DNA from 3 places in the Stutzerimonas tianxiuensis genome. Region 1 is predicted to be linked to each of the others. Evidence: predicted binding sites of a transcription regulator. Region 1 holds the regulator's gene; each other region holds the start of a gene.
The links. Region 1 encodes sigma-54, which starts transcription at its own class of promoters, with help from an activator protein. Its sites were predicted from a motif close to ANTGGCATNNANNTTGCTNT; they were not measured.
Positions count from the first base shown of each region.

Region 2: a site for sigma-54 is predicted at 6,643-6,662, ahead of glnK (P-II family nitrogen regulator). Genes of this name have one in related genera too.
Region 3: a site for sigma-54 is predicted at 5,848-5,867, ahead of ACSSNI_RS03975 (CmpA/NrtA family ABC transporter substrate-binding protein). Genes of this name have one in related genera too.

Region 1 is NZ_JBPVWS010000005.1:17,420-27,911, forward strand. It holds gene lptB (LPS export ABC transporter ATP-binding protein) at 1-336, shown strand, start outside; gene ACSSNI_RS08190 (RNA polymerase factor sigma-54) at 482-1,999, shown strand; gene hpf (ribosome hibernation-promoting factor, HPF/YfiA family) at 2,078-2,386, shown strand; gene ptsN (PTS IIA-like nitrogen regulatory protein PtsN) at 2,393-2,857, shown strand; gene rapZ (RNase adapter RapZ) at 2,989-3,846, shown strand; gene ACSSNI_RS08210 (HPr family phosphocarrier protein) at 3,855-4,127, shown strand; gene pmbA (metalloprotease PmbA) at 4,220-5,566, opposite strand; gene yjgA (ribosome biogenesis factor YjgA) at 5,672-6,193, shown strand; gene tldD (metalloprotease TldD) at 6,231-7,673, opposite strand; gene ACSSNI_RS08230 (carbon-nitrogen hydrolase family protein) at 7,676-8,521, opposite strand; gene ACSSNI_RS08235 (YhdP family protein) at 8,567-10,492, opposite strand, start outside.
Region 2 is NZ_JBPVWS010000004.1:149,371-159,862, forward strand. It holds gene ACSSNI_RS07280 (DUF484 family protein) at 1-634, shown strand, start outside; gene xerC (tyrosine recombinase XerC) at 718-1,617, shown strand; gene ACSSNI_RS07290 (HAD family hydrolase) at 1,614-2,309, shown strand; gene sutA (transcriptional regulator SutA) at 2,414-2,749, opposite strand; gene ACSSNI_RS07300 (secondary thiamine-phosphate synthase enzyme YjbQ) at 2,823-3,248, opposite strand; gene ACSSNI_RS07305 (ammonium transporter) at 3,346-4,599, opposite strand; gene ACSSNI_RS07310 (ammonium transporter) at 4,680-5,996, opposite strand; gene glnK (P-II family nitrogen regulator) at 6,119-6,457, opposite strand; gene ACSSNI_RS07320 (accessory factor UbiK family protein) at 6,852-7,115, shown strand; gene ACSSNI_RS07325 (YifB family Mg chelatase-like AAA ATPase) at 7,149-8,648, shown strand; gene ACSSNI_RS07330 (BCCT family transporter) at 8,875-10,492, shown strand, end outside.
Region 3 is NZ_JBPVWS010000002.1:266,606-277,097, forward strand. It holds gene ACSSNI_RS03950 (methyl-accepting chemotaxis protein) at 1-121, opposite strand, end outside; gene ACSSNI_RS03955 (ABC transporter ATP-binding protein) at 160-954, opposite strand; gene ACSSNI_RS03960 (ABC transporter permease) at 964-1,953, opposite strand; gene ACSSNI_RS03965 (CmpA/NrtA family ABC transporter substrate-binding protein) at 2,004-3,377, opposite strand; gene ACSSNI_RS03970 (ANTAR domain-containing response regulator) at 3,956-4,534, opposite strand; gene ACSSNI_RS03975 (CmpA/NrtA family ABC transporter substrate-binding protein) at 4,549-5,769, opposite strand; gene ACSSNI_RS03980 (BatD family protein) at 5,956-7,578, opposite strand; gene ACSSNI_RS03985 (VWA domain-containing protein) at 7,575-9,302, opposite strand; gene ACSSNI_RS03990 (vWA domain-containing protein) at 9,299-10,312, opposite strand; gene ACSSNI_RS03995 (DUF4381 domain-containing protein) at 10,305-10,492, opposite strand, start outside.

The sequences.
Region 1 (10,492 bases):
CGCGACAGTCTCGGCATGAGCCTATCGGGTGGCGAACGGCGCCGCGTTGAAATTGCCCGCGCGCTGGCCACGGCGCCCAAGTTCATCCTGCTCGATGAACCCTTTGCCGGCGTTGACCCTATTTCGGTCGGCGACATCAAGCAGATCATCCATCATCTCAAGGCCAAGGGCATCGGCGTCCTAATCACCGATCACAACGTCCGCGAAACTCTGGATATCTGTGAAACCGCCTATATCGTGAATGACGGCCAGTTGATCGCCGAGGGCGATGCAGAGACCATCCTCGCCAACCAACTGGTGAAGGAAGTCTATCTGGGACACGAATTCCGACTTTGATAGCGGTTTTTTCTGCTCTACGCACCTACAGGGCTAGGCAAAGGCTTCGTTGCCAGGCATATAATTTGCTTACATCGGCGCGCGGCGCCAGCGAAATCGGAACAGGCGCGGTTGCGCCGGCAAACAAGGTTCGAAGTCCTCTGCCATGAAACCATCGCTAGTCCTGAAGATGGGCCAGCAGCTGACGATGACACCGCAGCTGCAACAAGCCATACGATTGCTCCAGCTATCCACACTCGATCTTCAGCAGGAGATTCAGGAGGCGCTGGATTCCAACCCCATGCTCGAGCGCGAAGAAGACGGAGAAGATTTCGATAACTCCGACCCGATGGCCGAGTCGATCGAAAAGAAAAGCGAAAGCCCGACGACCGACTCGCCCGAGCACAGCGAGCCCGACAATCATTACGAGGAGCCCATCAACACGGTGGAGAACCTCGAGGACGGCGATTGGGCCGACCGTATCCCCAACGAGCTTCCAGTCGACACCGCCTGGGAAGACATCTACCAGACCAGCGCCAGCAGCCTGCCGAGCAACGACGATGATGAATGGGATTTCACTACCCGCACATCATCAGGGGAAAGCCTGCAAAGCCACTTGCTCTGGCAGCTCAACCTCGCACCGATGAGCGACACCGACCGTCTCATAGCAGCCACCCTGATCGACTGCATCAACCCCCAGGGTTATCTCGACGAAACGCTCGAGGAAGTCCTCGAGTCGTTTGACCCGGAACTTGGAATCGAACTCGATGAGGTCGAAGTGGTGCTACGCCGCATCCAGCAGTTCGAGCCCGCCGGCATCGGCGCGCGCGACTTGCGCGAATGCCTGCTGCTGCAGCTTCGCCAGCTCCCCGAGCGTACCGAGTGGCTAAGCGAAGCGGTGCGCTTGGTCAGCGATCACCTGGATATTCTTGGCGTGCGTGACTACAGCCTGCTGATGCGTCGCATGAAGCTCAAAGAAGACGAGCTGCGCCAGATCATCGACTTGATCCAGAGCCTCAATCCGCGCCCGGGCTCGCAGATCGAAGCCGGAGAGCCTGAGTATGTCGTGCCTGACGTAATCGTGCGCAAGCACAATGGCCGCTGGTTGGTCGAACTGAATCAGGAGGCGATGCCGCGCCTGCGGGTGAACGCTCAGTATGCCGGGTTCGTCAAACGTGCCGACTCGAGCGCCGACAACACCTTCATGCGCAACCAGCTTCAAGAAGCCCGCTGGTTCATCAAAAGCCTGCTCAGCCGCAACGAAACGCTGATGAAAGTGGCCACCCAAATCGTCGAACACCAGCGTGGCTTTTTCGAACATGGCGACGAAGCCATGAAACCACTGGTGTTGCACGATATCGCCGAAGCGGTGGGCATGCATGAGTCGACGATCTCACGGGTCACCACGCAGAAGTTCATGCACACGCCCCGCGGCATCTACGAACTCAAATACTTCTTCTCGAGCCATGTGAGCACTGCTGAAGGCGGCGAGTGCTCATCCACCGCCATTCGCGCAATCATCAAGAAACTGGTAGCCGCGGAAAACCAGAAAAAGCCATTGAGCGACAGCAAGATCGCTGGTCTACTGGAAGCACAAGGGATTCAAGTTGCGCGCCGCACCGTAGCCAAGTACCGCGAGTCACTCGGGATCGCACCCTCAAGCGAGCGCAAGCGGTTGATGTAACACCAGGCGACCTGGTGGATTTGTTCCGGCGACGGGTGTTCAGCCCGTCAATTCGCACGTGGCAATAGGAGATGCAGTATGCAAGTCAACATCACTGGCCTTCACCTTGAAATCACTGAAGCCCTGCGTGACTACGTCGAGGAGAAATTCGAGCGGATAGAACGCCATTTCGACCGCATCATTGCCGTACAAGTCATCCTTCAAGTCGAAAAGCTCAGGCAAAAGGCCGAGGCCACGCTGCACGTAGCGGGGCGAGAGGTCGTTGCCAATGCCGAGCATGAGGATATGTACGCAGCCATCGACTTGCTTGCCGACAAACTCGATCGGCAATTGATCAAACATAAAGAAAAGCAGCTCGACCACCATCAGGGCGCCCTGGCTCGCTGACCCATCATGATCCGTATTGAAAACATACTGACCCCCGGACGCGCCCTGGTTAGCGTTCCGGGCGGCAGCAAAAAGCGTGTCCTGGAACAGATTGCCAAGGTTCTCGGCGCGGACCTGCCCGATATCGACAGCCAAGCGATTTTCGAAAGCTTCATCGCCCGGGAAAAACTTGGCTCCACCGGCTTCGGCAACGGCATCGCGATACCGCACTGCCGTATGCCTGGCTGCACATCACCGCTCAGTGCAGTGCTGAAGCTCGATACACCGGTGGACTTCGACGCCATCGACGGCGCGCCTGTCGACCTCTTGTTTGTATTGTTGGTGCCGGAGGCAGCCACCGACGAACATCTCGAGCTACTCCGTCAGATTGCAAGCATGCTGGACCGCGAGGAAGTTCGTGACCGGCTACGCCGCGCCACGACGGGTCATGAGCTGTACCAGGCCGTGGTCGACATCCAGAACGGTCACTAGGGCGCAGCAACCCACCATCGCCCAACGCTGAGTGAGGAAAGAGACGTGCCCCCTATCTGCCTGCACACCACCTGCTGCGGCTACGCGCAGCAAATCACTCGTGGCCGAGCCCGGCCCTTCGGCGCTGCTCGATGCGCCTGATCATCGTCAGTGGGCGCTCTGGATCCGGCAAGAGCACTGCCCTGAACGTACTTGAGGACAATGGTTTCTACTGCATCGACAACCTGCCCGCTGGCCTTCTTCCAGAGCTGGCGGAAAGGGCCCTGTTGCACACAGAGTTGCTGCAGCCCCAAGTCGCAGTGTCGATCGACGCGCGCAACCTGCCGAGTCAGCTGAAACGTTTCCCCGAGCTGCTCGAGGACGTCCGTGCCCGCTACATCCAATGCGATGTGCTTTATCTAGATGCGGCGGACGAGACGCTGCTGAAACGCTTTTCAGAGACGCGTCGGCGGCATCCGCTGACCAATCAGAACCGCTCCCTAGCCGAAGCTATCCGTGACGAAGAATTGCTTCTAGCGCCCATCATCGATCATGCCGACCTGAAGATCGACACCACACACCTGAATCTCTATCAGCTACGAGACACGCTAAAGCTGCGCCTGCTGAACAAGCCTGAACCGGGTACCGCTTTTCTCTTCGAGTCCTTCGGTTTCAAGCGAGGCATGCCTGTCGATGCCGATTTGGTGTTTGATGTGCGCTGTTTGCCTAACCCTTACTGGAAAGCCGATCTGCGCGATTTTTCCGGACTGGACCAGCCCGTGATCGACTATCTCTCCGGGCAGGCGGACGTAGAGGAAATGTTTCAGGACATCCTTGCCTACCTGAGCAAATGGCTTCCGCGCTTCGCTGCCAGCAACCGCGCCTATGTCACTGTCGCCATTGGCTGTACCGGTGGGCACCACCGTTCGGTGTATCTGGCCGAGCGGCTGGGCCAAGCGCTGCGCGAACCTCTGAAGAACGTCCAGGTCCGGCATCGCGACCTGGCTTAGGAACCCACATGCCTTCGTGCGAAGTTACCATCATCAACAAGCTTGGCCTGCATGCCCGAGCGGCAGCGAAGTTCGTCGGAGTTGCCAATCAGTTTCCCTGTGACATTCGGGTCGGTCGCAGCCCTGCAAGCAGGGTGGACGGCAAAAGCATCATGGCAGTCATGATGCTTGCCGCCAGCAAAGGCACCACGCTGCACCTGCACACCCAGGGCGACCAGGAGCACGAGGCGCTTGCAGCGATGATCGCCTTGATCGAAGACTATTTCGAGGAAGGTGAATAACGCTGCTAGCGCGGCCGCTATTTCGGGCCAGATACCTGCCGGCATCTCCTAGTTATTACCTTGTTGCTCTGCATGCCGCTTGCAGCTAATTGCTACTGCCCCGCCACCTTCATTCGCTCGATCAATACCGACCCGGTGTGAATGCTACTGCGCCGTTCAACATCACAACCCACCGCAACGATCTGGCGGAACATGTCTCGCAGGTTGCCCGCAATGGTGACTTCCTGCACAGGAAACTGGATTTCGCCGTTCTCAACCCAGAAGCCGCCAGCACCACGCGAATAGTCCCCGGTCACCAGATTCAAGCCCTGCCCCATCAGCTCGGTGACCAACAACCCGCGGCCCATACGGCGGATAAGCTCAGCCTGGTCCTCGTTACCCTGGGTAACGAACAGGTTATGCACCCCGCCCGCATTGGCGGTGCTGGGCATGCCCAGCTTGCGGCCTGAATAGGTGCCCAGCACATAGGAGACCAGCTGGCCATTTTCGACAAACGGCTTGGCATAGGTCGCCAAGCCATCGCTGTCATATGCCGAGCTGGCCAGACCACGAGGCAGAAGCGGTCGCTCGTCCAGATTGAGCCATTCAGGAAACAGCGTCTGCCCCAGCGAGCCTTCCAGATAGGACGATTGCCGATAGAGATTGCCTCCAGAAATCGCCGCAAGAAAGTGCCCGAACAGCCCCGTAGCAAGCTCCGCAGAAAACAGCACCGGCACATCGCAGGTCGGTACGGGACGCGCGCCCAAGCGGCGAACGGCGCGCTCGGCAGCACGCCGGCCAATCGACTCCGCCGAGGCCAAGTCACCTGCTACGCGGGAGACGTCGTAGTGATAGTCCCGCTGCATCTGCCCATCGGACTCGGCGATCATCACGCAGCTGAGGCTGTGACGCGAGCTGCAGTAAGCCCCTATGAAGCCATTGCTATTGCCATAACCGCGGCAGCCCTGATGCGTGCTCAGGCTGGTACCGTCGGCATTGAGAATGCGTTTGTCCGTGGCGAAGGCCGACTCCTCGCAGCTGAGCGCGAGTTCGATTGCTTGGTCGGGGGCGATCTGCCAGGGATGATAAAGGTCCAGATCCGGCACATCTTGAGCCATCAGTGCCGGGTCGGCGAGCCCGGCAAATTCGTCGGCCGACGCATGTTTGGCAATCGCCAGCGCCGCCGCCACGGTTTCGCGAACCGCTTCGTCGCCGCTGCCGGTGGTGCTCGCCGACCCTTTGCGCTGGCCGACGTAAAGCGTGATACCGAAGCCCTGATCGCGATTGAATTCGACTGTTTCCACTTCCCGCTGACGAACCGTCGTCGACAGGCCCTGCTCCATCGAGACCGAGACTTCACAGGCACTGGCCCCTTGTCGGCTGGCCTCTTCTAGGATTTTCGCGACCTGTTCACGCAAGCCTGGCAACGCGTGCGGACCGATACCCTCGACTTCATTCATACATACTCCAACGCTGATTCGATCAAGTTGCAGCCAGCTGTGCTCGGCTGAGCCCTGTCGCCAGGCTGCTGTTATCATGGCGGCATTACCTACTGGACCAGCCCCATGTCTGATATTTCCGATCTCGACGGTTTCGAGGAAAAAAGCAAAACCCAGGTCAAGCGCGAACTGCATGCTCTCCAGGATCTGGGTGAACGCCTTACTACCCTCAAACCCGATGTGCTAGACCGTCTGCCGCTTACCGATGCACTGCGCAAAGCACTCGCTGACGCGTCAAAACACACCGCGCATATCGCGCGCAAACGCCATCTGCAATACATCGGCAAGCTGATGCGTGATCAGGATGTCGACGCCATTCTCGCCCTGGTTGATCAACTCGATGCCTCGACCCGCCAGTACAACGAGCGCTTCCACGCTTTGGAACGCTGGCGAGACCGCTTGATCGCGGGCAACGACGAGACCCTCGAAGCCTTCGTCACCGAATATCCCGAGACTGACCGTCAGCACCTGCGTAGCCTCATCCGTCATGCCCAGCACGAAGCGGCGCGAAACAAACCGCCGGCGGCCAGCCGCAAGATTTTCAAATACATCCGCGAGCTGGACGAAACCCAACGAGGCTTGCGCTAACCGATAGCGCAGGTCTACTCGCGTCCAGCACGGCGCTTCAGGCCCCGGTTCCTCCGACTGTGATCCCATCGATTTTCACAGTCGGCTGGCCTACACCGACCGGTACCGACTGGCCGTCTTTTCCGCAGGTACCGACGCCGCTGTCCAGCGCCAGATCGTTACCCACCATTGAAACCCTGTTCATGACCTCCGGTCCGTTGCCGATCAGGGTCGCGCCCTTCACCGGCGCGGTAATCTTGCCGTCCTCGATCAGGTACGCCTCGCTGGTCGAAAACACGAACTTGCCGCTGGTGATGTCCACCTGCCCGCCGCCAAGACTCGCGCAGTAGATGCCCTTCCTGACCGAACGAATGATCTCCTCGGGGTCGCTTTCGCCCGCCAGCATGTAGGTGTTGGTCATCCGCGGCATGGGCAGATGCGCATAGGACTCGCGACGCCCGTTTCCGGTAGGGGCAACCCCCATCAAGCGCGCGTTGAGCTTGTCCTGGATATACCCCTTGAGTATTCCGTTCTCGATCAGCGTGGTGCACTGGGTCGGCGTGCCTTCATCGTCCACGCTCAGCGAGCCACGACGATTGGCCAGCGTGCCGTCATCGACGATAGTGCACAGCTTGGACGCAACCTGCTGGCCCATCCGGCCGCTATAGGCCGAACTGCCCTTGCGATTGAAATCGCCTTCCAACCCATGTCCGACTGCCTCGTGCAGCAAGACCCCGGACCAGCCGGGTGCCAACACCACCGGCAGTGTGCCGGCGGGAGCAGCAATGGCTTCCAGATTCACCAGTGCCTGACGCAGGGCCTCACGGGCATAGCCCATCGCCCGATCCTCACTGAGAAAATACTCATAACCGGTACGCCCGCCACCGCCCTGGCCGCCGCGCTCGCGACGCCCGTTCTGCTCGACGATGACACTGACATTGAAGCGCACCAGGGGTCTTATGTCGGCTGCCATACCGCCGTCCAGACCGGCCACCAGAATATGCTCCCAGACGCCCGCCAAGCTCACCGTGACTTGCTTGATACGCGGATCCAGGGCCCGAGTGGCAACGTCGATCCGCTTGAGCAACTCGACCTTTTCCGCCCGACCAAGTCCGTCCAGCGGATTATCCTGACCGTACAGCGGCGAAAAAGCGGCTTTGGACAGGACCTTGACGCGCCCCTGCTCACCGCTTCTGGCGATTGATCGCGCCGCCTCGGCGGCTTGCCGTAGCGCTTCAGCGGTGATTGCATTGCTGTAGGCGAAACCGGTCTTCTCGCCGGAGAGCGCGCGAACACCCACGCCCTGCTCGAGATGGAAGCCACCCTCCTTCACGATTCCATCTTCCAGCACCCAGGATTCGGTGACCTGATCCTGAAAATACAGATCGGCGGCGTCGATGCCTGGGCCCGCCAATTCGCCAAGCAACTCGGGCAGATCATCAAGACCCAGCCCGCCGGGGGTCAGCAAACGCTCGGTGACAGGTAACAACAGTTCACTCATATCTACTCCAAAGTCCCCGAAACGATACGGGGCGCGGTAAAACGACGATGATCCACCACCGGCATACGTTGACGCGTCGCCACCTGCTCAGCTGTGTCTCGTCCGACAACCAACGTCGCCTCGCCGACAGCTTGCTCGCTTATCACACGCCCCCAATAATCCACGATAGACGAATGGCCATGGGTCAACCGTCCGCCCGGGTGTTCGCCACCCTGCGCTGCCGCCAGCATATAGCATTGCGTCTCGATAGCCCGCGCACGCAACAACATCTCCCAATGCGCCTGGCCAGTCACGGTAGTGAACGCCGATGGCACACTGATCAGCTCGGCCCCGGCCAGACGCAGGGCCGTATACAGCTCGGCAAAACGCAAGTCGTAACAGACACTCATGCCCAGCCGACCGAACGGCGTATCGACCACCACCAGGCGATCGCCGGCCGCGTAATCATCCGACTCCCTATAGCGACCGCGTGAATCGCTGACCTGCGCATCGAATAGATGCAGCTTGTCGTAGCGCGCCACCTGCTGCCCCTGATCATCAACGAGCAGAGAGCACGCCCTGACCTGTGAACGTGGCTGCCCATCGGCGGGCAGCGGCAAGGTGCCAGCCACTATCCATAACCTGAGGTCTATCGCTGCCTGTTTCAACCACGGAAGAATCGGTCCGGCGCCCTCGGCTTCGGCGCGTCCGACCGTCGGCAGATCGGCTCGCCCCATGGCTGCAAAGTTTTCCGGTAGCACAGCGAGCTGCGCACCCGCTTCAGCGGCGCTTTCCAAAAGCCTTCTGGCGTTAGCGAGATTCGCCTGAATGTCGGCCTGACTGGCCATCTGAATAACCGCGAGGGTCATGTTAGGTGCTCACTTGAACGCAGCGCCCGACTGCCGGAACGAGGCTCAGTTGGGCTTTTCAAAGGGCTTGCCGAAGGTGATCTTTGGCGACTTCCAGGGTCCCTCGACGTTGTATTGAACAGTCGCGAAGCGTGCGACCTTATCGCCAAGCAATTTGTCGACCACAAACAGCGCGCCGCCGATGGCTGGCGCGCCGACAATCAGCGCGGCCAACGGCAGGTTGTTGCTGACAGGGAGTGTCACCAACAGCTTGGCATCGATCCGATCTTCGACAAGATTCAACCGACCGTCTAGCTCCAGGTTGCTGGACGGCCCGTCGACCGTTAGCGGCTCAGCCGTCACGTAAACGCCGTCTGTCGCACGCAACTCGGCCTTGATTCGGTCATAGCTCAACCCCTTGCTGAACAGATCGGAAAAATCCAGCCGCAGCCGTCGACCAATCGAGTCGAAATTCAGCAAACCGAAGACCCGCAGCGCCTGCGCGCCACCATCCACCTCCCTGAGCTGACCTTTACGCAACCGGGCGTCGAGCCGGCCGGAGAATCGATTCAAGGCGAAGAAAGCCGGTGAGCCGGACCAGCCCCCGTCCACGTCCAGCCTGAAGTCCTCGCTTGTGGTCGAAGGAGCAAAACCCCAGGCCTGCAACACGTCGGCCAGATTGCCGCCCGCAAGCCGCCCCTTGTAGGTGGTTCTTTCACCGTCCCATCCGCCGCTCCCCTTGAGCTTGATCCCCTTGAGATCCAGGTCGAGGTCCTGAAATGAGACCCCCTCGGCGCTGGGGCGAATTTTCATTGCGCCCGCCCCCAGCAGCTCATTGCCCAAGAACAACCTGTCTACCGAGATATCCACTGCTGGAAGATCCTTTGGATCGACGCCGGCCAGGCGGTCCTGCGGCGGCGCGTCACCTTCTTTTGGCTCGGCTGCAGGAAAGCGCAAGTGCGAGAGGCCCAACACAATCGGGCGGTCTTCGGCATCCGGCAAGCGGACGTTCCCGGCCACGGTCTCGCTCTGCAAGCCAAGCAGCCACCCCGCAGAACGACGCCGCAAGTCGACACGAAGATCATCAACCTCGGTGCCGAATCCGGAGAAAACGCCTATCTGGAGCTGTGCTCGTCGTAACATCGAGCTACCTGGATTTGTCGCCGCGCCAGCATATTGATCGCTCAACGCCTGCCATTCGCTCAGATCAAACCGCGGCACACTGCCACGCACGTAGAATCCCTGGTCGGTGCGCAGGTTCGCTGCGGCGCCACCGAGCACCAGCTCGCCGCCCCCGTCGCGCCAGTTTTCGCCTGGCGCAACAAAGGTGAGTGCTGCGAGGGCGTCATATCGGAGCGTATAACGCTGTCGCTCACCGCCAAAGGTCATTCGCAATGTAGTGTCGCGCCGATCCCCAGCTGATTTACCGAAGGGTTCAGGCAACGCCAGAGAGGTTCCCAATAGCGAAGAATCAACCTGCAGATGATTGTCAGCGCTGCTCAGAAAGAGACTCAACCGAACGGGTAGTTGCCCAGACACGGGGACGGGCTGTTCAATCTTTCGCCATGCCAACAAGGGTGACACACCAACTGTTCCTGCCGCCTCGATTCGCGTGGATGGCGTGCCCGGCGCGCCGGTCGCCATCGCCCTGCCCTTGATCGCACTGCCCAAGGCTTGGCCACTGAACGTCTTCGCGCTGAACCCGCGCTCGCTTTCATAGCGAAAGTCACCCTCTAACGCGTCAACCTGCAGATTCGCCTGCGCAATGAACAGTGAGGCATTGGCGGTGGAAAACTCGACATCAACCTGAGGCTGTCCGCCTTTTGCCAATGGAATCCCCAGCCTGAGCGTACCGTTCAGGGGCCCATCGCCTCGCCAGTCGGCGAACATCCCGTTTGTGCCGATGGGCGCGACCTGCATCAGGGTCAACGCATCCCGAACATGGGCGTCCACCTGTCCATCGATATCCAGCCTAGGCGGCTGACCGTCATG
Region 2 (10,492 bases), on a different contig from region 1:
GCGAGCTCATCCGGAGTTCTTTGTCGATCACGACGAGCTGATTTTGGAGCTGCGCATTCCCCATCAGCCCGGCACTGCCGTGTCGCTGGTCGAGCGGCAGGTCAAACTGCTGCGTGAGCGAAACATCGAGGTACGCCATCGCTTGTCGCACCTGATGGATGTAGCGCGCGATAACGACCGGCTGTTCGACAAAACGCGTCGACTGGTGCTGGATCTGCTGGATGCCAACAGCCTGGAAGAGGTCATCGGCGCGGTGGACGAAAGCCTGCGTCACGAGTTCCAGGTGCCATTCGTGAGCCTGATCCTGTTCAGCGAAACGCCGCTGCCAGTGGGGCGCAGCGTCACCAGCGCTGAAGCCCAGCAAGCGATCGGCGGGCTGCTCGGCAGCGGCAAGACTGTCTGCGGCGTGCTTCGTCCGCACGAACTGGCTTACCTCTTCGGCGAACAGGAAAGCCGCAGCATCGGCTCGGCGGCGGTGGTCGCACTGAACCAGCAGCAGGGCATCCTCGCGATTGGCAGCGAAGACCCGCAGCACTACAAGAGCTCACTGGGCACCTTGTTCCTCGGCTACATTGCCGAAGTGCTGACCCGCGTGCTGCCGTCCTACTCCACACCGCTGCGCTCGGTGCGCTGAGCGACCAGCCTCCCGATACGACGGGCTACAGCCTGAGCGTCAGGCGCAGCCCGTAGCTAGCCGGCACTCCCAGGAAGCCGCTCATGCAAACCGACCTCGACGCCTACTTCGAACACTTGCGCAGCGAGCGGCAGATGTCGCCGCATACACTCGACGGCTATCGTCGCGACCTGGCCAAGGTGGTCAGCTTCTGTGACAAGCAGCGACTGGCCGACTGGCAGCAGCTAAAAAGTCCGCATGTACGCCAGCTCATTGCCGAGCAGCATCGCCAGGGCCAATCCGGACGCAGCCTCGCTCGGTTGCTGTCGTCGATGCGTGGGCTGTATCGCTATCTCAATCAGGAGGGCCGCTGCGCCCACGATCCGGCTGCCGGCATCTCCGCACCCAAGGGTGAACGGCGCCTGCCGCGACTGCTCGACACCGACCGGGCCATGCAATTGCTGGATGGCGGTATCGAGGACGACTTCATCGGCCATCGTGACCAGGCGATGCTGGAGCTGTTCTATTCATCAGGATTGCGCCTGGCCGAGCTGGTCGGACTCAACCTCGACCAGCTGGACCTGGCCGACGGGCTGATTCAGGTTCAAGGCAAGGGCAACAAGGCGCGGGTGCTGCCCGTCGGCCGCAAAGCGCGCGAAGCCCTCGAAGCCTGGCTGCCACTGCGTGCGTTGAGCAACCCGTCGGATGGCGCCGTGTTCGTCAGCCAGCAGGGGCGGCGCCTGGGACCACGAGCAGTGCAGCTACGGGTGCGCGAGGCGGGCGTGCGTGAACTGGGTCAGCACCTGCACCCGCATATGCTCAGGCACAGCTTTGCCAGCCACATGCTGGAGTCCTCCCAGGATTTGCGCTCCGTGCAGGAGCTGCTCGGCCATGCAGACATCGGTACCACCCAGATCTATACCCACCTGGACTTTCAGCATCTGGCCAAGGTCTATGACCAGGCGCACCCACGCGCCAAACGCAAGCAAGGCAGTGAACCATGAGTATTCAACTGATCACCTTTGACCTTGACGACACACTGTGGGACGTCGGCCCGGTCATTCACAGCGCGGAGAACAGCCTGCGTGACTGGCTGGGTCAGCATGCACCGCGGCTTGGCGGATTTCCGGTGGAATCGCTCGCCGCTATCCGCCGCATGTTGGTCGAGGCCGAACCTGGTCTCAAGCACCGTATCAGCGAGCTGCGCCGCCGCATCCTGTTCCACGCCTTGCATGACGCCGGCTACCTGGAAGGCGAGGCAGGTACCCTCGCCGATCAGGCATTTGAAGTCTTTCTCGAGGCGCGCCACGCCATCGACCTCTTTCCTGATGTACACCCTACGCTTGAGCATCTGGCCAATCACTACACGCTTGGCGTGCTGACCAACGGCAACGCGGACATCCGGCGGCTGGGCTTGGCCGACTATTTCCAGTTTGCCTTGTGCGCGGAGGAGCTGGGGATTGGCAAGCCGGACCCTCGACCGTTCCAGGAAGCGCTCGCGCGAGCGGGCGTAGCCGCCGAGCACGCCGTCCATATCGGCGACCATCCTGACGATGACATCGGCGGAGCGCAGCGCGCTGGCGTTCGTGCCATCTGGTTCAACCCGGGCGGAAAAGCGTGGCAGCACGAAGGCCAGCCCGACGCCGAGGTTCGCAGCCTGGCAGAGTTGCCTGCGCTGCTCGCCCGGTGGCGATAGCCTGACACTCCCGCAGATACGACAAAGCCCAACACAACCGTGCTGGGCTTCTTAGCGGTCCCGCCTGGCGACGTGACCTATCGTCCAATCAGAACCTCTCGACGTTAGATAGGGCGGCTGCCGTATTTACTGTCGGGCTTCTTCGGCGGATCAGCGACGACGTTGGGTTCGACTTCCTGTACGCGCCCCCCGCGTGCCAGAAACTCTTCCATCGCACGAGCCAACTCGTCCCGTTCCTTCTGCTTGGCCTCCAGACTCGGCAGCTCTTCGACAACAACCGCCTTGGCCTTCTTTTTACTGGTGGGCGTCGCACGGTCACTGTCAGTGCTTTCGTCGTCGGCGCTGTTTTCGGCTTCGCCGTCATCGGCAGCAGCCAACTCCTCGCCCTCGTCCTCGTCGTTTGTGTCCAGATCGTCTTGTTCTAATTCTTCGTCGCTCATGTTCAACCTCGTACTTGCCAAAGCGGAAGTTATAGCCCAGCGATGTGCTTTGTTCGCCATCGCCAAAAAAAATTCAACTTGCCATTCCGTGCAACGTGGCCAGTACTTGCCTGGCGCCACCTTGATCCCGGTGTTCCCCAAGATAGACGCCCTGCCAGGTCCCCAGGGCCAAGCGCCCCTCGCGTACGGGCAAACTCACCTGGCAACCCAACAGGCTCGCCTTGAAATGTGCCGGCAGATCGTCCGGCCCTTCGTAATCGTGTTCGTAGCCAGCTTCGCCCTGCGGCACAAGACGGTTGAAAAACCGCTCGAAATCGCGCCGGACTGCACCATCGGCATTCTCATTGATGGTCAATGAAGCCGAGGTATGCCGCAGCCACAGGTGTAACAGACCGGCCTCGCATTGTTGCAGTTCCGGCAGCTGTGCAAGCAGCTCGTCGGTTATCAGATGGAAGCCTCGCGGCCTCGGGCGCAGCGTGATGAGTGTCTGTCGCCACATTCTCAAAGACCCCTTCGGCTCTTGAACGCGCGCATTCTAGCGCGGCGCCAGAAAAAACAAAGGGCGCCCTGAGGCGCCCTTATCAACAGCGGTGAACTCAGCGCTTGTTGGTGAACTCCGGATAAGCCTCGAGGCCGCACTCGACAACGTCGACGCCCTCGTATTCTTCCTCTTCGCTCACCCGCAGCCCCATGACCGCTTTGAGGATGCCCCAGACGATCAAGCTGGCAATGAACACCCAGGCGAAGATCGACACCAGGCCCAGCAACTGCGCGCCGAATGTCGCGTCCGCATTGGTCAGCGGCACCGCCAGCAGACCCCACATGCCCACCACGCCATGCACCGAAATGGCACCGACCGGGTCATCGAGCTTGAGTTTGTCCAGGGCCAGGATGCTGAAGACCACCAGCACGCCACCCACGCCACCGATGAGCACCGACTGCAGCGCGCTTGGCGTCAGTGGCTCAGCGGTAATCGCAACCAGGCCAGCCAGCGCACCGTTTAGGACCATGGTCAGATCCGACTTACCGAACAGCAGACGTGCCGTGATCAGCGCCGCAACCAGGCCACCGGCGGCCGCCATGTTGGTGTTGGTGAACACCTGAGCTACAGCGTTGGCGTCTTCGATGGTGCTCATCTTCAGCTGCGAACCGCCGTTGAAGCCGAACCAGCCCATCCACAGGATAAAGGCCCCCAGGGTCGCCAACGGCAGGTTGGCGCCGGGAATCGCGTTGATCTGTCCGTTAGGGCCGTACTTACCCTTGCGCGGACCAAGCAGCAGCACGCCAGCCAGGGCAGCGGATGCGCCCGCCATGTGCACCAGACCAGAGCCCGCGAAGTCGAGGAAACCGGCCGCATCGAGGAAACCGCCGCCCCACTTCCAGAAGCCCTGTACGGGATAGATCACGCCAGTCATCACCACCGCGAAAGCGATAAATGCCCAGAGCTTCATCCGCTCGGCCACTGCACCCGACACCACTGACATGCAGGTTGCGGCGAAGACGACCTGGAAGAAGAAGTCGGCACGGGTCGAGTAATAAGGCGCGTCCTCGCCCCCTGCGGCGACTACGTCGACGGCGTTCTCGTCACCGATCAGGAAGCCCAGGCTCGGCAGGATGCCGCCGTCCGGGCTGGAATACATGATGTAGTAACCGATCAGCAGGTACATGATCGATGCCACGGCGTAGAGCACGATGTTCTTGGTGAGGATTTCAGCGGTGTTTTTCGCCCGAACCAAACCGGCTTCGAGCATGGAAAAACCGGCGGCCATCCACATCACCAGCGCACCGCAGATGAGGAAGTAGAAGGTATCGAGTCCGTACTGGACGGGTATCAAAGCTGTGCTATCCATTTTTTATCACCTTTTGCCGAGCGCCTTACAGCGCTGTTCGGTTAAGGCGCCCGGGTTGGCTCCGGGCGCACTCCGTGTGCTTACAGGTTGTAGCCGCGCTCGTTGTGCAGGCTGAGGTCCAGGCCGATGGTTTCTTCTTCTTCGGTGACACGCAGCCCCATTACCACATCGATCACCTTGAGGATCACGAAGGTGACGATGGCGGTGTAGACGACGGTGAAGAGCACGCCCTTGAACTGGATCCACAGCTGCAGTGCGATGTTTTCCACCTCACCGAAGCCGCCCAGTGCCGGGGCCGCAAACACACCCGTCAACAGCGCACCGACGATGCCGCCGACCCCGTGCACACCAAAGGCGTCCAGGGAATCGTCGTAACCGAGCTTGCGTTTAAGGCTGGTGGCACAGAAGAAGCAGATGACGCCCGAGGCGAGACCGATGATCAGCGCGCCCATCGGGCCGACCGTGCCGGCGGCTGGGGTGATGGCAACCAGGCCGGCCACCACACCTGAAGCGATGCCCAGCGCGCTGGGTTTGCCGTGGGTCAGCCACTCAGCAAACATCCAGCTCAGCGCAGCCGCAGCGGTTGCGATCTGGGTAACCAGCATGGCCATGCCCGCGGTGCCGTTAGCAGCCAGCGACGAGCCGGCGTTGAAGCCGAACCAGCCGATCCAGAGCATCGCCGCGCCGACCAGGGTGAGGCCGAGGTTGTGCGGCGCCATCGGGGTGGTCGGAAAGCCCTTGCGCTTGCCGAGCACTATGCAAGCCACGAGGCCAGCAATACCCGCGTTGATGTGGACCACGGTGCCGCCCGCAAAATCAAGCACGCCCCAGTCCCACATCAGGCCGCCGTCGCCGCCCCAGACCATATGGGCGATCGGCGCATACACCAGCGTGAACCAGACGCCCATGAATACCAGCATCGCGGAGAACTTCATGCGCTCGGCGAAGGCACCGACGATCAGCGCCGGGGTAATGATGGCGAAGGTCATTTGGAAGGTGATGAACACGCTTTCCGGTACGGTGCCGGTGAGGCTGTCGGGCGTCAGGCCACTCAGGAATGCACGCCCGAGTCCGCCGACGAAAGAGTTGAGGTTGGTGACGCCTGCTTCCATGCCCGCCGTGTCGAACGCCAGGCTGTAACCGTAGACCATCCACAGGATGCTCATCAGGCCGGTGATGGCGAAGCACTGCATCATGACCGAGAGGATGTTCTTGGAACGGACCATGCCGCCGTAGAACAGCGCCAGGCCTGGAATCGTCATGAACAGCACCAGCGCAGTGGCTGTGAGCATCCATGCCGTATCGCCGGAATCAAGCGTTGCCTCCTGCGCCATGGCGATGCCGGGGCTTATCAGAGACAAAAGGGCTCCTAGCCCTGCGAATTTTCGCAGAGTCATGGTTTTACTCCTGGGGCGTGGGGTTCGTAGGCCTGCTAGGCAGGCAATCGCAATGCTCGGGCGGTGCGTGGCGACGTGTCGGGCGTAACCGCCCGCTCAAACGCGCGCTACGCGCCGGGACGTCAGATTGCGTCGGTATCGGTTTCGCCAGTGCGGATGCGAATGGCTTGCTCCAGATTCACGACGAAGATCTTGCCGTCGCCAATCTTCCCGGTGTTGGCCGCCTTGGTGATGGCCTCGATCACGCGATCGAGCTGGTCATCGGCGATTGCGACATCAATCTTCACCTTCGGCAGAAAATCGACCACGTATTCAGCGCCGCGATAAAGCTCGGTATGACCTTTCTGGCGACCGAAACCCTTGACCTCGGTGACCGTAATGCCTTGAACGCCAATCTCGGACAGCGACTCGCGTACGTCGTCCAGCTTGAACGGCTTGATGATGGCAGTGACTAGTTTCATGAAACTTCTCCCGTTTAGGTGGACTTGCCCCAGAAGTACGAACCCGGCTCAAGTCTAAGCGCAGTGTCTGGCTCTTGTAACGCGCCGGCGTTGCCGAGCGACCATCCGACACCATCAACCGATCCGACGAAACGTCCCGAATCGCCTATGCACCGCAACCTGCTGGTGCATCTGTCACATGGAACTAAGCAGAATCAATGCCAGCTTTTTGCAATGCCCGGCCTCAGGCGCTCCGCAAAGGCGGCACGGGCCTACGTCGAGGCGCGCCCGCCGGATCACGCACCATGCCGGTGCACGGCAACGCAACGCTGTGCCCGCAATCGTGCACTGGCGCCCGCAGGACGGCTGAACTGCCCGTGCTACACTGCGCGTCGCTCAGATACAGGTAATACTCATGTTCCCACCCAAAGCTTTTCTCGACGCCGTCGGCGCCCAGGCCTCACGGCTTTTCAGCGGTGAAAACCCCCTGCCCCGCGCAGAAGTCGAAGCCCAGCTCAAAGGCATCGTGCAAGGTGCGCTGAGCAAGCTCGATGTGGTCAGCCGCGAAGAATTCGACAGCCAGATGGTGGTGCTTGCACGCACCCGCGCGAGGCTTGAAGCCCTCGAAGCCAAGGTCGCCGAGCTGGAAGAGAAACTCGCGCCACCCGCCTCCGAATAGGCCGGCTGGCGTCTCGATCAAAGGAGTGATCGGATGTCCCTCGCAATAGTCCACAGCCGCGCCCAGGTCGGCGTGGAAGCGCCCACCGTGACGGTGGAGGCGCACCTCGCCAACGGGCTGCCTTCGCTGGCGCTGGTTGGCTTGCCGGAAACGGCCGTTAAGGAAAGCAAGGATCGCGTGCGCAGCGCGATCCAGACGTCCGGCTTTGATTTCCCAGCTCGACGAATCACCCTCAACCTTGCTCCAGCCGATCTACCGAAGGATGGTGGCCGTTTTGATCTGGCTATCGCGCTGGGCATATTGGCGGCGAGCGGTCAGATACCCGCCGACCGCCTCGACACGCTCGAATGCCTGGGCGAGCTGGCGCTTTCCGGCTCACTGCGACCGGTTCAGGGTGTGCTGCCTGCGGCTCTCGCAGCCCGCCAGGCCGGACGCGCACTGCTGGTACCGCGAGCCAATGCCGAGGAAGCCAGCCTGGCGTCGGGATTGGTGGTCTACGCGGCCGACCATTTGCTGGAAGTCGCTGCACATTTCAACGGTGTGACTCCGATCGAACCCTTCCACGCCCAAGGGCTGTTGCGTCAGGTGCTGCCCTACCCTGATCTCGCTGATGTGCAAGGCCAGGCGGCAGCCAAGCGTGGATTGCTGGTGGCTGCCGCGGGTGGGCATAACCTGCTGTTATCAGGACCTCCTGGTACCGGCAAAACCTTGCTGGCCAGCCGGCTCCCAGGCCTGCTTCCGCCTCTGGAAGAAAAGGAAGCGCTGGAAGTCGCCGCGATTCAGTCTGTCGCCAGTCAGTCACCCTTAGCGCATTGGCCACAGCGTCCTTTTCGGCAGCCCCATCACAGTGCATCGGGACCGGCGCTGGTCGGCGGCGGCAGTCGGCCCAGGCCAGGCGAAATCACGCTGGCGCATCAGGGCGTGCTATTTCTCGATGAGCTCCCCGAGTTCGACCGCAAGGTCCTTGAGGTTCTGCGCGAGCCGCTGGAATCTGGCTGCATCGTCATCGCGCGAGCACGCGACAAGGTGCGCTTCCCCGCCCGTTTCCAGTTGGTCGCGGCGATGAATCCCTGCCCGTGTGGTTACCTGGGCGATCCCAGCGGGCGCTGTCGCTGTTCGCCTGATCAGATTCAACGCTACCGCGGCAAGCTTTCCGGACCGCTGCTCGATCGTATCGACCTGCACCTGACAGTCGCGCGCGAAGCCACGGCTTTGAACGCCCCCCTGGCTGGCAACGAAACCACACAACGGGTCGCCGCTCAGGTGGCCGAAGCGCGGCGCATTCAGCTCGAGCGACAGGGCTGCGCCAATGCCTTCCTCGATCTTGCCGGCTTGCGCCGTTGTTGCGCATTGCAGCCCGAGGACCAGCAGTGGCTCGAGCGCGCTTGCGAACGACTCGGACTGTCCCTACGCGCTGCACATCGGATCCTCAAGGTCGCACGCACACTGGCAGATATTCAGCAGGCCGAATCCATTGGTCGCGCGCACCTGGCCGAGGCATTGCAGTACCGGCCTGGCAACCAGGCGGGTTGAACCCAGGGACCAAACCCTTTGCAGGCTCAACGGTGATCAACTTAGCGCACGCAGCAGCCTGAAAAGACCGAAAAATACGCTGCGCATGGCGGCATCTTACGGTTACATCCAAGCGCCCACACCCAAACGTCAGGGTGCGGGCCCGGTCTAAAGCTGACCGATATGTTAGATTGCGTCCTCTTCGCCACAGGCGGCCACTCCCCAATCTGTAATCAAGGAGCGCAGCATGGAGGCCAACAAGTCTTCCTCTCCCACCCTCAATCCCCCGGTGTTCTACGGTTCTGCCGTGCTTATCCTGTTGCTGGTGATCTACAGCGTCGCGACCCCGGAACACGCTCAAGGCGTGTTCAGCAACGTCCAGGCCTGGATCATCGCCAACGTCAGCTGGCTCTACATTCTTGCTGTCGCGGTCATCCTGCTGATGGTCGTACTGCTGGCGCTCAGCCGTTACGGCGAGATCAAACTGGGCCCTGACCACAGCGAGCCGGACTACAGCTATCTGACGTGGTTTTCAATGCTGTTTTCGGCAGGTATGGGCATCGGCCTGATGTTCTTCGGCGTAGCCGAGCCGGTCATGCACTTCCTCTCGCCTCCGGTCGGTGAAGGCGGCACCGTCGCCGCCGCGCGCGAAGCCATGAAGATCACCTTCTTCCACTGGGGCCTGCACGCCTGGGCCATCTACGCCATCGTCGCGATGATCCTGGCCTATTTCAGCTTTCGCCAAGGCCTGCCGCTGACCCTGCGCTCAGCGCTGTATCCACTGATTGGCGAGCGCATTCATGGCCCGATTGGGCATGCGGTGGACATCTTCGCCATCATCGGTACCGTGCTGGGGGTTGCCACCTCGCTGGGGCTGGGCGTCACCCAGATCAATACCGGCCTGAATCACCTCTACGGCGTGCCCATTTCCGTTCCGGTGCAGATCATGCTGATCGCCGGAACGACCGTCCTGGCCACCATCTCGGTGGTCACCGGCCTGGACAAGGGCGTACGGCGACTGTCCGAGCTGAACCTGACTCTGGCGGTGCTATTGCTGTTACTGGTGCTGATCGCCGGCCCGACCGTGTTCATCCTGCAGACCTTCGTGCAGAACACCGGTAATTACTTCTCCCAGATCGTCACCGCCACGTTCAACCTCTATGCCTACGAACCGAACGACTGGATCGGTGGCTGGACCTTGTTCTACTGGGGCTGGTGGCTGGCCTGGTCGCCCTTTGTTGGCCTGTTTATCGCCCGCATTTCACGTGGCCGCACCATCCGCGAATTCGTCACCGGCGTGCTGCTGGTGCCAACGGCTTTCACCCTGCTATGGATGACCGTGTTCGGCGACACGGCAATTCACATGATTCTCTGGGACCACGTCACCAGCCTGGGCGAAGCCATCGAGCGGGACAGTTCACTGGCACTGTTCGCCTTCCTCGAACATTTCCCCTTCGCCTCGCTGCTGTCGCTGATCGCCATCATCATGGTGGTGGTGTTCTTCGTCACTTCGGCAGACTCCGGCGCCCTGGTGGTGGACATGCTCGCCTCCGGCGGCATGGACAAGACGCCGACCTGGCAGCGGGTGTTCTGGGCTGCTTCCATGGGGATCGTCGCTATCGCGCTACTGCTCGCCGATGGCCTGACCGCTCTACAGACAGCGACCATTGCCAGTGCCTTGCCCTTCACCATAGTGCTGCTCTGCGCCATGTGGGGCTTGCTCAAGGCGCTGCGCGTCGATGCTACCAAGCAGGGCCTGCGCTACCAGGCAGTCAGCACTACCCCGACCGCTCCGCAGTCAGAAGGTGGCTGGCGCAGCCGGGTGCAGAACATGACCCGCTATCCGCGCCGTCGTGATGTAGAAC
Region 3 (10,492 bases), on a different contig from region 1:
CCGCCATACAGGCCATGGCCCAGGCAGCGAGCAATAGCCAATCCATGTACGACTGCAGGGCAGCGGTGGTGGCTTGCGATACGGCCTGCGTCGGGCGCGTGGCGTTCAAGGCTCTGTCCATGCTCGTGATCCTTTCTCGATTAGCTTCCTGGAGACTTGTCAGGCCGCAGGCCGCTGCTGGCGCTGGTAGAGGAACTCCAGAACCTGCGCCCGGTAGGCGTGGTACTGGGCGTCGTGGGCCAGGGTCATGCGGTCGCGAGGATGCTTGAGCTCGACGCGCAGAATCTCACCGATGGTTGCAGAGGGGCCGTTGGTCATCATCACGATGCGGTCCGAGAGCAACACGGCCTCGTCAACGTCATGGGTGATCATGATCACGGTGTTGCCAAGGTCGGCGTGGATCTCCATCAGCGAGTCCTGCAGATGCGCGCGGGTCAGCGCATCGAGGGCGCCGAAGGGCTCGTCCATCAGCAACACCTTGGGTTGCATGGCCAGTGCGCGGGCGATACCTATGCGCTGTTTCATCCCGCCGGAGATTTCGCTGGGACGTTTGTCGCGGGCGTGGGTCATGTGCACCAGCTCAAGGTTGTGCTCGATCCAGTCACGCATCTCCCGTTTGCTCTTCTGGCCTTTGAAGACTTCCCGCACCGCCAGCTCAACGTTCTCGTAGCAGGAAAGCCAGGGCAGCAGGCTGTGGTTCTGGAACACCACGGCGCGCTCCGGGCCGGGCTCGTTGACCTCACGGCCGTCGAGGATCACGCCGCCAGTGGTGGCCTGATAGAGGCCGGCGACGATGTTGAGCACCGTTGACTTGCCGCAGCCAGAGTGGCCGATCAGCGAAACGAACTCGCCCTTGGCGATGCGCAGGTTGACGTTCTGCAGCGCGCAGTAGAGTCCCTTGTCAGTGGGAAAGCTGATACCGACGCCGGTGAGTTCGAGATGGGCATTGTTCATGTGATTTTCTCAGCGCAGGTCTGCGTTCTTATCCCAGCTCACGCGGCGCTGGAGCATCAGCATGATGCGATCCAGGGCGAAGCCGATCAGGCCTATGACGATCACTGCGACCATGATCCGGCCGAGCGAGTTGGAGCTGCCGTTCTGGAATTCATCCCAGATGAATTTACCGAGGCCGGGGTTCTGCGCCAGCATCTCGGCAGCGATCAGCACCATCCAGCCGGTTGCGAGCGACAGGCGCAGGCCAGTGAAGATCATCGGAATCGCAGCGGGCAGCACGATCCGGTGCACATGGCTGAGCGGTGACAGGCGCAGCACGCGGCTGACGTTTTGCAAATCCTTATCGAGGTTGGCCACGCCCACCGTGGTGTTGATCACCGTCGGCCACAGGCAGCACAGCGCTACGGTCAGCGCCGAGGTGACGAAGGATTTCGCCATCAGCGGGTCGTCACTGACGTAGACGGCGCTGACCACCATGGTCACCAGCGGCAGCCAGGCCAGCGGCGACACCGGCTTGAAGATCTGGATCAGCGGATTCACCGCGCTATACACCGTCTTGCTCAACCCGCAGACGATGCCCAGCGGCACGGCAATCAGCGAGGCGATGGCAAAGCCGGTCATCACCGTATAGAGGCTGGTGAAGATCTGCTCGAAAAAGGTCGGCTTGCCGGTGTACGGGCGAATCTTCACCTCGGCGTCGGGATTCTTGGCCAGTTTGGCCGCATTGCGGTCCTCCTGACGCTGGTAGAACGCCTCGGCTTTTTCCCGCGACTGGATATGCGCATCGACCAGCCCGTTGAACTGCTCGGCCACCTGGCTCGGCCCGGGAAACTGACCGAGGCTGGTCTGGATGTTCGAGGCCACCAACTGCCAGAACAGCAGGAAGGCAAAGACGCCCACCAACGGCATGATCACCTGCGGCAGCCAGCGCTTGATGCGGGCCTGACGGCCAGCTCTAAGGGTTTCTTTTATGTTCTGCACGACGGCGGGATTGCTCATCGACATGTCCTCCGAAAGGTGGGAGCCGCGCATGGCTCCCGTAGGCGGAATCAGAGCGTGGTATCGCCTTTCAGGCCGATCGCGAACTGTTCGAGATAGGCGTTGGGCGTGTGGCCGTCATAAGCGATGCCATCAATGGTGTCCGCCAGTGGCTCGCGGAAGCCGTCTTCATCTGCTGGGGGGAAGTCCTCGGCTGTCATCAGCCCGTCTTCGATCAGTGCCGCTGCGGCTTCGCGGTAAATTTCCGGGCGATAGACCTGCTTGGCCATGTCTAGGTACCAGCTGTCCGGCTTGGCCTCGGCGATCTGGCCCCAGCGGCGCATCTGCGTCAGGTACCAGATGGCATCGGAGTAGTAGGGGTAAGTCGCGTTGTAACGGAAGAACACGTTGAAATCCGGCACCTCGCGTTTGTCGCCTTTCTCAAATTCAAAGGTGCCGGTCATGGAGTTGGCGATAACTTTGGCGTCGGCGCCGACATATTCCGGTCGCGAGAGGATTTCCACCGCTTCGTGGCGGTTGGCGTTGTTGTCTTCGTCCAGCCACTTGCCTGCACGGATCAGCGCTTTGACCAGACGCTTGTGCGTTTCGGGATTGGCTTCGGCCCAGGCTTTGGATACGCCGAAGACCTTTTCCGACATGTTCTTGCGGATCGCATAGTCAGCAACCACAGGTACGCCGATGCCTTTGAAGACCGCCTGCTGATTCCATGGCTCTCCGACGCTGTAGCCATGGATGGTGCCGGCTTCCATGGTCGAAGGCATCTGCGGCGGTGGCGTAACGGAGAGCAACGCCTGGGCATCGATCTGTCCGCTGATGTCGCCTTTCTTCGGTGCGTAGTAACCGGGGTGAATGCCACCGGCCGCGAGCCAGTAGCGCAATTCGTAATTGTGGGTGGATACCGGGAACACCATGCCCAGGTTGAAGGACTTGCCGCTGGCGTTGAGCTGCTCGATCACCGGCTTGAGTGCGTCGGCCTTGATCGGATGCACCGGCTTGCCGTCTGCCATCGGCACGTTGGGCTTCATCTGCTCCCAGATCGCGTTGGACATGGTGATGGCATTGCCATTGAGGTCCATGGTGAAGGCCGTGATGATGTCGGCCTTGGTACCAAAACCGATGGTCGCGCCGATCGGCTGGCCGGAGAGCATGTGCGCACCGTCCAGCTCTCCATCGATGACGCGGTCTAGCAACACCTTCCAGTTGGCCTGCGCTTCGAGCGTGACGTAGAGCCCTTCGTCCTCGAAGAAGCCTTTCTCATAGGCAATCGCCAGTGGCGCCATGTCGGTGAGCTTGATAAAGCCGAGCTTGAGTTCCTCCTTCTCTGGCTCGGCCGCCCAGGCGGCCATCGGCACCAGTTGCAGCAGGGCAGAGCAGCCAATGCTGGCCACCAGCGTTTTCAACAAAGTACGGCGGGTCTTGCGCATGATCTATCCCTCAATCGCGAAACGAAAAAAAGGCGTAACGGAAGCACCCTCTGCATGAGCAGAGCGAGCACCGTTGACGCCTTTGTCAATTCGTCCCGATCACCGCCGTTGGCGACCTGAAGACGTGGTAACAGAGGGATTGCAAGGGGCTTGCCAATTCTTAATCTGAGATTTTTTTGGCGACTAGGGTGTTAGGAAGATCTATGTAATACAACGGCTTACGTCTGAAACAACCGGCCAGGCTGAACATGCGTTGGACGTGCGGGCTTGGCACTCCTGGCGATCGCTCGGTGCAATAGCCGTGCACCCAATTCTATCCTTGGCTCCGTTTTGGTTCGTTTGCATGGAAGAGCTGCTTGGAAATGGCGGGCGCAGTGGCGCCCGTCATTCGGACGCGATTGGAGTGGTTAGGGGGCGGCTGGCGCAACGTGTTGCAGTCGGCGAGCAATAGGCTCGTTGGGCCTGGTCGAGAGCCGAAAACGATCGGTACTTGAGTCCCGCAAGGTTCACAGCAGGCATCCGCTCGGCTAATAGCCCCGTCTGGGCCTCGCCGAGACCAGCGCGCTGAGATTTGCGGATCACTGACCCAGCAGATCGTTCATCGCAATGATCTGCTCAGCGACCTGGATCAGCTTCTGCTGACGGCTCATGGCCTGGCGGCGCATCAGGGTGTAGGCCTCTTCCTCGTTGCAGCTTCGCATCTTCATCAACATGCCCTTGGCCAATTCGACGCGCTTGCGTTCGACCAGTTGCTGGTCGCGTGCATGCAGTTGCGCGCGGATTGCCTGGTCGCTTTCGAAGCGGGCCATGGCCACGTCGAGAATGGGTTTCAGGCGCTGGGCCTGGATGCCTTCAACGATATAGGCGCTGACGCCGGCGCGGATGGCTTGGCGCATGGCATCGGGGTTGTCGTCGTCGGTGAACATGACGATGGGCCGCGGCTGGTCACGGCTGACCATGACCACCTGCTCCATGACGTCCCGGCCGGGGGAGTCGGTGTCGATCAGCACCACGTCGGGGCGAATCGCTTCGACCCGCTCGGGCATGTCGATGGTCAAACCGGATTCCTCGATCACCTCGAAGCCGGCTTCGATCAGAGCGGTGCGCAGGCGACCGACCTTGCGCGGGGTGTCGTCGATCAGGAGAACGCGAAGCATGACAGTCTCCCTTCTCAAGGCTTGGGGTGTGGTGCGGTGTCGCCCAAGGCATGCAGCGCGAAGCTGCGCGCGTACCCCGCCGGATCGCTGCCATCCCAGCGACTGCCGTCCATGAGCATAGCGCTGCGCATGGGGGAGTCGGGTACGGCGATATTCAAAGCGCTCGCTGCATCGCGGTAGAGGCTGGTTTGCTGGACGCTTTGCGCCACGGCAAGGTAATCCGGATCTTCACGCAGCAGACCCCAGCGGCGCAGCTGAGTCATGAACCAGAGGCCGTCGGAGTGGTAGGGCATGTTCACTTCGCCGTTGCCGAAGAAACGCAGCGGGTGCTTGTCCAGCCAGGCATGGCCAAGGCCGTCCTCATATTGACCCAGAAAGCGCGATTCGATGGACGCAACGGGCGCATTGACATAGTCGCTGCCGGCAATCAGCTGTGCAGTACTACGGCGATTTTCCTGGCTCTCATCGATGAAGCGGCTGGCCTCGAGGATGGCCATCACCAGCGCGCGGGCGGTGTTGGGGTATTGGTCGACAAATTCGCGCGTGCAGCCGAGCACTTTCTCGGGATGGTCGGCCCAGATCGATTGGCTGGTCGCGATGGTAAAACCCATGTCTTCTTCAATGGCCTGGGCGCCCCAGGGCTCGCCGGCGCAGAAGCCGTCGATGCGTCGCGCCCGTAGATGGGCGACCATCTGCGACGGCGGCACCACCACTGTGCGTACGTCTTTCAGCGGGTGGATGCCGTGGGCGGCCAGCCAGTAGTAGAGCCAGAGCGCATGAGTACCGGTGGGAAATGTCTGAGCAAGCGTGAGTTTTGCACCACTCTGGCGCACGCATTTGCCGAGCGCATCGGGATCGGTCACGCCGGCTGCTTTCAGCTCACTGGAGAGGCTGATGCTCTGTCCGTTTTGCGCCAGCCCCATCAGTACGGCCATGTCCTTACGCGCACTGCCTCCGATCCCCAGATGCACGGCGTATATCAGGCCGTACAGTCCGTGAGCGGCATCCAGTTCGCCTTCCACAAGCTTGTCTCGCACGCTGGACCAGGAGCTCTGCCGTTGCAGGTTGAGCGTGAGGCCGTAGGGCTGCGCAAAGCCCTGGGTGGCGGCGACGATCAGCGATGCAGCATCGGTCAGCGCCATGAAACCAAGGTTCACGACGTGCTTTTCTGGCGCGTCGCTGCCGGCGACCCAGGCTTTGGCGTCAGGGCGGAGCGAAGGGGAGAGATCGGTCATGCTGAAGAAAACCTTTGCCATGCGAAGCGCGCACCGTCCGGGAGGGAACCGGTGCGAAGCGGGATGTCTGGTTCAGGTTTAGCAAGCCACATGCCAAGGACGGTGCAAGACGCGTCTAACTGGTGCACGAGCTCGCAGCAAAGGGCAAGACGGCTGATCGCGACCGGATATGGGAAGTCCGTCAGCTCAGCGCGGATACAGCGGCGGCAGCGCGCTGGCTTCGCGTTCGGCATCGCCAGCCTGACCTGCGGGCAGGTTCTGAATGGCCTGCCACAAGGCTTCGCCTTGCCAGCGCTGACCGGTCTCGCTGTACAGCGCACCATTAAGCCCATCGAGGGCATCGGACAGCGGCTCGAAACGGGCCGCCATATCGGCCAGCGTTTCAGGCTGCTGCCGCGCCCAGGCATCGAGCGCATGTCGGGTGGCCTGGGTGTCGTTGGCCAGGCAGGCGCGTTTCAGATCATCCAGCAGGCTGCGCGGAGTCGGGCCGGTCTGCACTGTGCGGATCACCGCTGGCTGCCTGCGCGCATGCAGCCACAAGCCAAAGCCGAGCAGGGTCGTCAATGCCAGCAATGCGCTGCTCAGCTGCCAGGGCCATAGCCGTCTCGCCTCTCGCTGTTCCGGCATGTCCGCCGTCTCGATGGCGGGCTGTTGCAGGTCCGGATTGTCGGCGACCAGCAGGGTGCGACCAGGCAGCGTGCTGCGCTCCAGGCGATCTTCCAGAGTGTTCCACCAGATGACTTCCACGGGCGAGAGTTGGAACTCTCCGGTGCGCGTCGCGACCAGGGCTTCGCGCTGTTCGCGACTGCCGCTGACACCGTTGGCAGTGACTTCGTTGTTCAGGGTCGGCTGGTCGGGGTAGCTGCGCAGCCCCGGAAGCTTGGTTGAGGCGATTGGAGGCAGCTGGCTGCTGGTCAATCCGTCAGCTTTCAAGAGCAAGCTGCGGGTCAGGGCTTCGCCCAGCTGAGCATCCCCTGGTTCCGGACTCCAGGCTTCGACCAGCGTCAGGCTTCGGGCCGGCAGCCAGGCGGCGTCGGCGGGATAGTCAGATGGCTTGGGCTTTACAGTTAACGGGATGGTGGGTGATTTGACCTGGGTCGAACGTCCGAACCTCGAGCCATACTGATCACCGGTCGACGGTGCTACGGCCGTGGCGCTGAACAGTTGTGCGGGAATTGTCAGCTCGCCGCTTTTCTGTGGGAATAGCGCATAGCGGATTTCAATCACACCGTGGCGGACGCCGTTGATGTCTTTTTCATAAGTGCGTGGTTCGCCCAGCCGCTGCACCAGCGCATCGTTCATCTGCAGCGGTGACAGGGTGCTGTCGTCGTACAGCGATACGGAGTGGTAGATACGCAGCGTCAGCAGCACCTGCGCCTGCACGTAGGCGACCTCCTGATCAAGACTGGCGTCGATGAATATGGGGGCAAGCAGGTCGCTGTCGCTGGCACTGGGCTCGGTGACATGCAAGGTGATTGGCTCGCTACGGGCATCGCCGAGCTGCAACGGCGGAATGACGACATAGCCGGTCTGCAGCGGCTGGAGCGTAACCTGCCACTGGGTAATCGCCTGTGCATCGCCGGTGGTCCCGGCAAGTTGGTTGCTCTGACGTGTCCCGGATACTTTGAACAGGCTGTCGAGGGGCTGCAGGTCGGGCTTGCCAAATGCGGTGCCGTCGGCCGTTTCCAGAGTCAGCTCCACAGTTTCGTCCAGGCTCAGCTCGGTACGGTCGACCCGGGCCACCAAAGTGGCAGCGTGGGTTTGCAAGCCCAGCAGGAGCAGAAACACCAGTGTCATCCAGCGCATCATTGATTCAATTCCTGCCGTTTGCGTTGCTCATAAAGAAACTTGCGCCGTAGCAGCTCGCCGGGATCGTCCGGGATCTTGCGCAACCATTGGTTCATTGCCTGATCCTGCTCGGGATCGACCGGCACTTCCTGTGCTTGTGCCATCTGCTGATCGGTCGCGACTGGCTCGGACTCGGGTGGGCCCTCGTTCAGTGTTTTGCTCGACACCTCGCCAGCTGGCTCTGGCGGGGCCTGTGCCGTGGTTTGATCTGTCGAGTCCGACGAGGTGTCTGGCGCTTTGCTTCCACGAGGCTGCTTGCGCTGCTCGGCTTCGGATGTCGATTCCTCGGGTGGCGACGCGTCGGGATCGGCATCAGCTTGAGCCTCTTTTTGTCGTAGGGCCTCTTCGACGGTGGTTTTATTGCGCCGCGCGACGTCCAGGCCCGGATCCAGCTCCAGGGCTTGTTCATAGGCTTCGATGGCGGCTTGCAGCTCGTCGTTGCGGGCCAGGGCATTGCCTCGGTTGTAGTGATCGGCTGCGGAGTCGCCCTTGCCGAACTGCTCGGCGGCGCCGGCAAAGTCACCGGCCTGGTAGCGGGCATAGCCCTGCCACCGGTGATCTTCGAAGCGGGTCGCGGCTTCGCCTGGGCGAGAAGATTCCAGCAGGCGCATGCCCTGTTGATCGGGGCGCAGCCATAGGTCGTCAAAGCTCAGGGCGCTGGCGGGTTGCGGGACGAAGAGGACGAGCGGCAAGCAGAACAGCCAACCCCGGCGCCCGGCGAAGGCGGCGAGCAACACCAGAGGGAGCAGCAGCCAGTAGCCTTGGTCCTGCCAGGCGTCGAGACGGGTGGTCTCGTCTTGAGCCACAAGCTTTCCGTTGCTTTCGAGCAAGCCGAGGTTGCGCAGGTCCGCATCATCGACTCGAGCCTGCTGATAGCGACCACCGATCTGGCTGGCGAAACGCCGCATGGCATTGTCGTCCAGCCGGGGGATGACAATGGAACCTTTGTCATCCTTGAGGAAGCTGCCGTCCTCGAGAGGAATCGGAGCACCTTGCTCGGTGCCGATGCCTAACAGAAGCAGCAACTGCTCGTTTTCTTCCAGCTGCTGCTCAATCGATGCGCGCTCCGGCTCGCTCAGACTGCTGCCGATCAGCAGAAGGCGCCCAGCGCCATTGGCGCCTTGTTGCAGTAGGGCAATGCCTTGCGCCACCGCCAGGTCAGCACGATGGCCGGGTTCGGGCATGAGATCGGGCTGCAATGCGTCCAGAAGGTTTTGCGTGGTGGCCATATCGTTGGACAAGGGCACCAGGGTGTGAGCGCTGCCGGCAAAGACCACCACAGCGGTCTGGGCATCCTGGCGGGTCTGCAGCAGATCGAGGATCTTGCGCTTGGCCTGCTCGAGTCGGCTCGGCTGCACATCGGTTGCCAGCATTGCCGGGGTGGTCTCCAGCAAGATGACCAACGGGTCCGCGCGTGTCAGGCTGGGTTGCTCGACCTGCTGCCAACTTGGCCCTAGCAACGCCAGACAACCCAGCAGCCAGGCGCTGCCGAGGAGGATCCAAGGAAGCTTGCTGTTACGCAGCTTGCCGCGGGTGAGCAGAGCGGTATGAAAAGCTTCGGGCAACAGGCGCTGCCAGCGACCGGTCTGGCGCTGACGATGCCATAAACGCCACATCAGCCATATCGGCAGCGGCAATACGATCAACCAGAACGGTCTGAGCAGGTAGGGCAGAAGTTCGCTCATGATCGCTTGCTCCGAGCGCCCAGTTGACGCAGCGACAAAGGCAAGACGCTGCGCGCGACCAACAGCCAGCTGAACAGAAGTGCTGCTGCCAATGGCCAGGCGTACAACGCTGTGGCGACGCGTGCCTGAGCCGGCTGCTGGGCGGCCGGCTCGAGTTCGTCGAGGGTGGCACCGACTGCCTCCAGCTCTTCATTTGTACGCGCTCGGAAGTACTCGCCGCCGGTTTCATAGGCAATCGCGCGAAGAGTCGTTTCGTCCAGGTCGCCGCCGGGGTTGAAACCGAACCGGTTGAGCAGGCTGTCATCCGCTTCGGCACCGATGCCGATCGTATGCACCTTGACGCCGGCGACCGCAGCGAGGCGAGCCGCGATCAAAGGCTCGACTTCGCCACCGTTGTTCGCGCCGTCCGTAATCAGTACCAGTACGCGACTGTTGGCCGGCCGTTCGCGCAAGCGCTTGACGGCCAAGCCGATGGCGTCGCCGATGGCTGTGTTGCTGCCAGCGATGCCGACCGCAGCTTCATCGAGCCAGGTGCGTACCGTTTGTCGATCGAAAGTCAGCGGCGCCTGCAGGTAGGCCTTGCTGCCAAACAGGATAAGCCCGACGCGGTCGCCGCTTCGCCCGGCAATAAAGTCGCCCAACAGGTGTTTGACCAGTTCCAGCCGGCTGACCTCATCGCCTTGCCACTGCATGTCTGGATAGTCCATTGAACCGGACACGTCGACCGCCAGCAACAGGTCGCGGCCATTGGTGGGAAGCGGCAGCGGTTCGCCGAGCCATTGCGGGCGGGCGGCGGCGAGCAACAGCAAACACCAGATGAACAAGTAGGGCAGCTGTTGCCGCCAGGCAGGCAGGGCGATCGCGGCGCGGCGGCCAGCCAGCGTTTCCAGCTCGGCCAGAAAGCCGACCTTCAATGCTGCGTCGCCGCTTTCCGATACGGGTAAGACCCAGCGCAGCAGCCAGGGCAGCGGCAACAGTAGCCAGACCCACGGCCAGGCCAGCTCAAACATGCTTGCGAATCCAGATCTGCACGGACTGTTCAAGGCCCTGGATGGCCTTGTCGTCCAGCCGGCACTCGGCGCGGTAAGCGCCTTCAACCAGTACCATCCAGCGCGTCAATCCCGCGGCCGGACACCGATTGTCGAGAAAGGCCAGCCAGGCACGCCCGCTCAATGTATGGGGGTGATCGT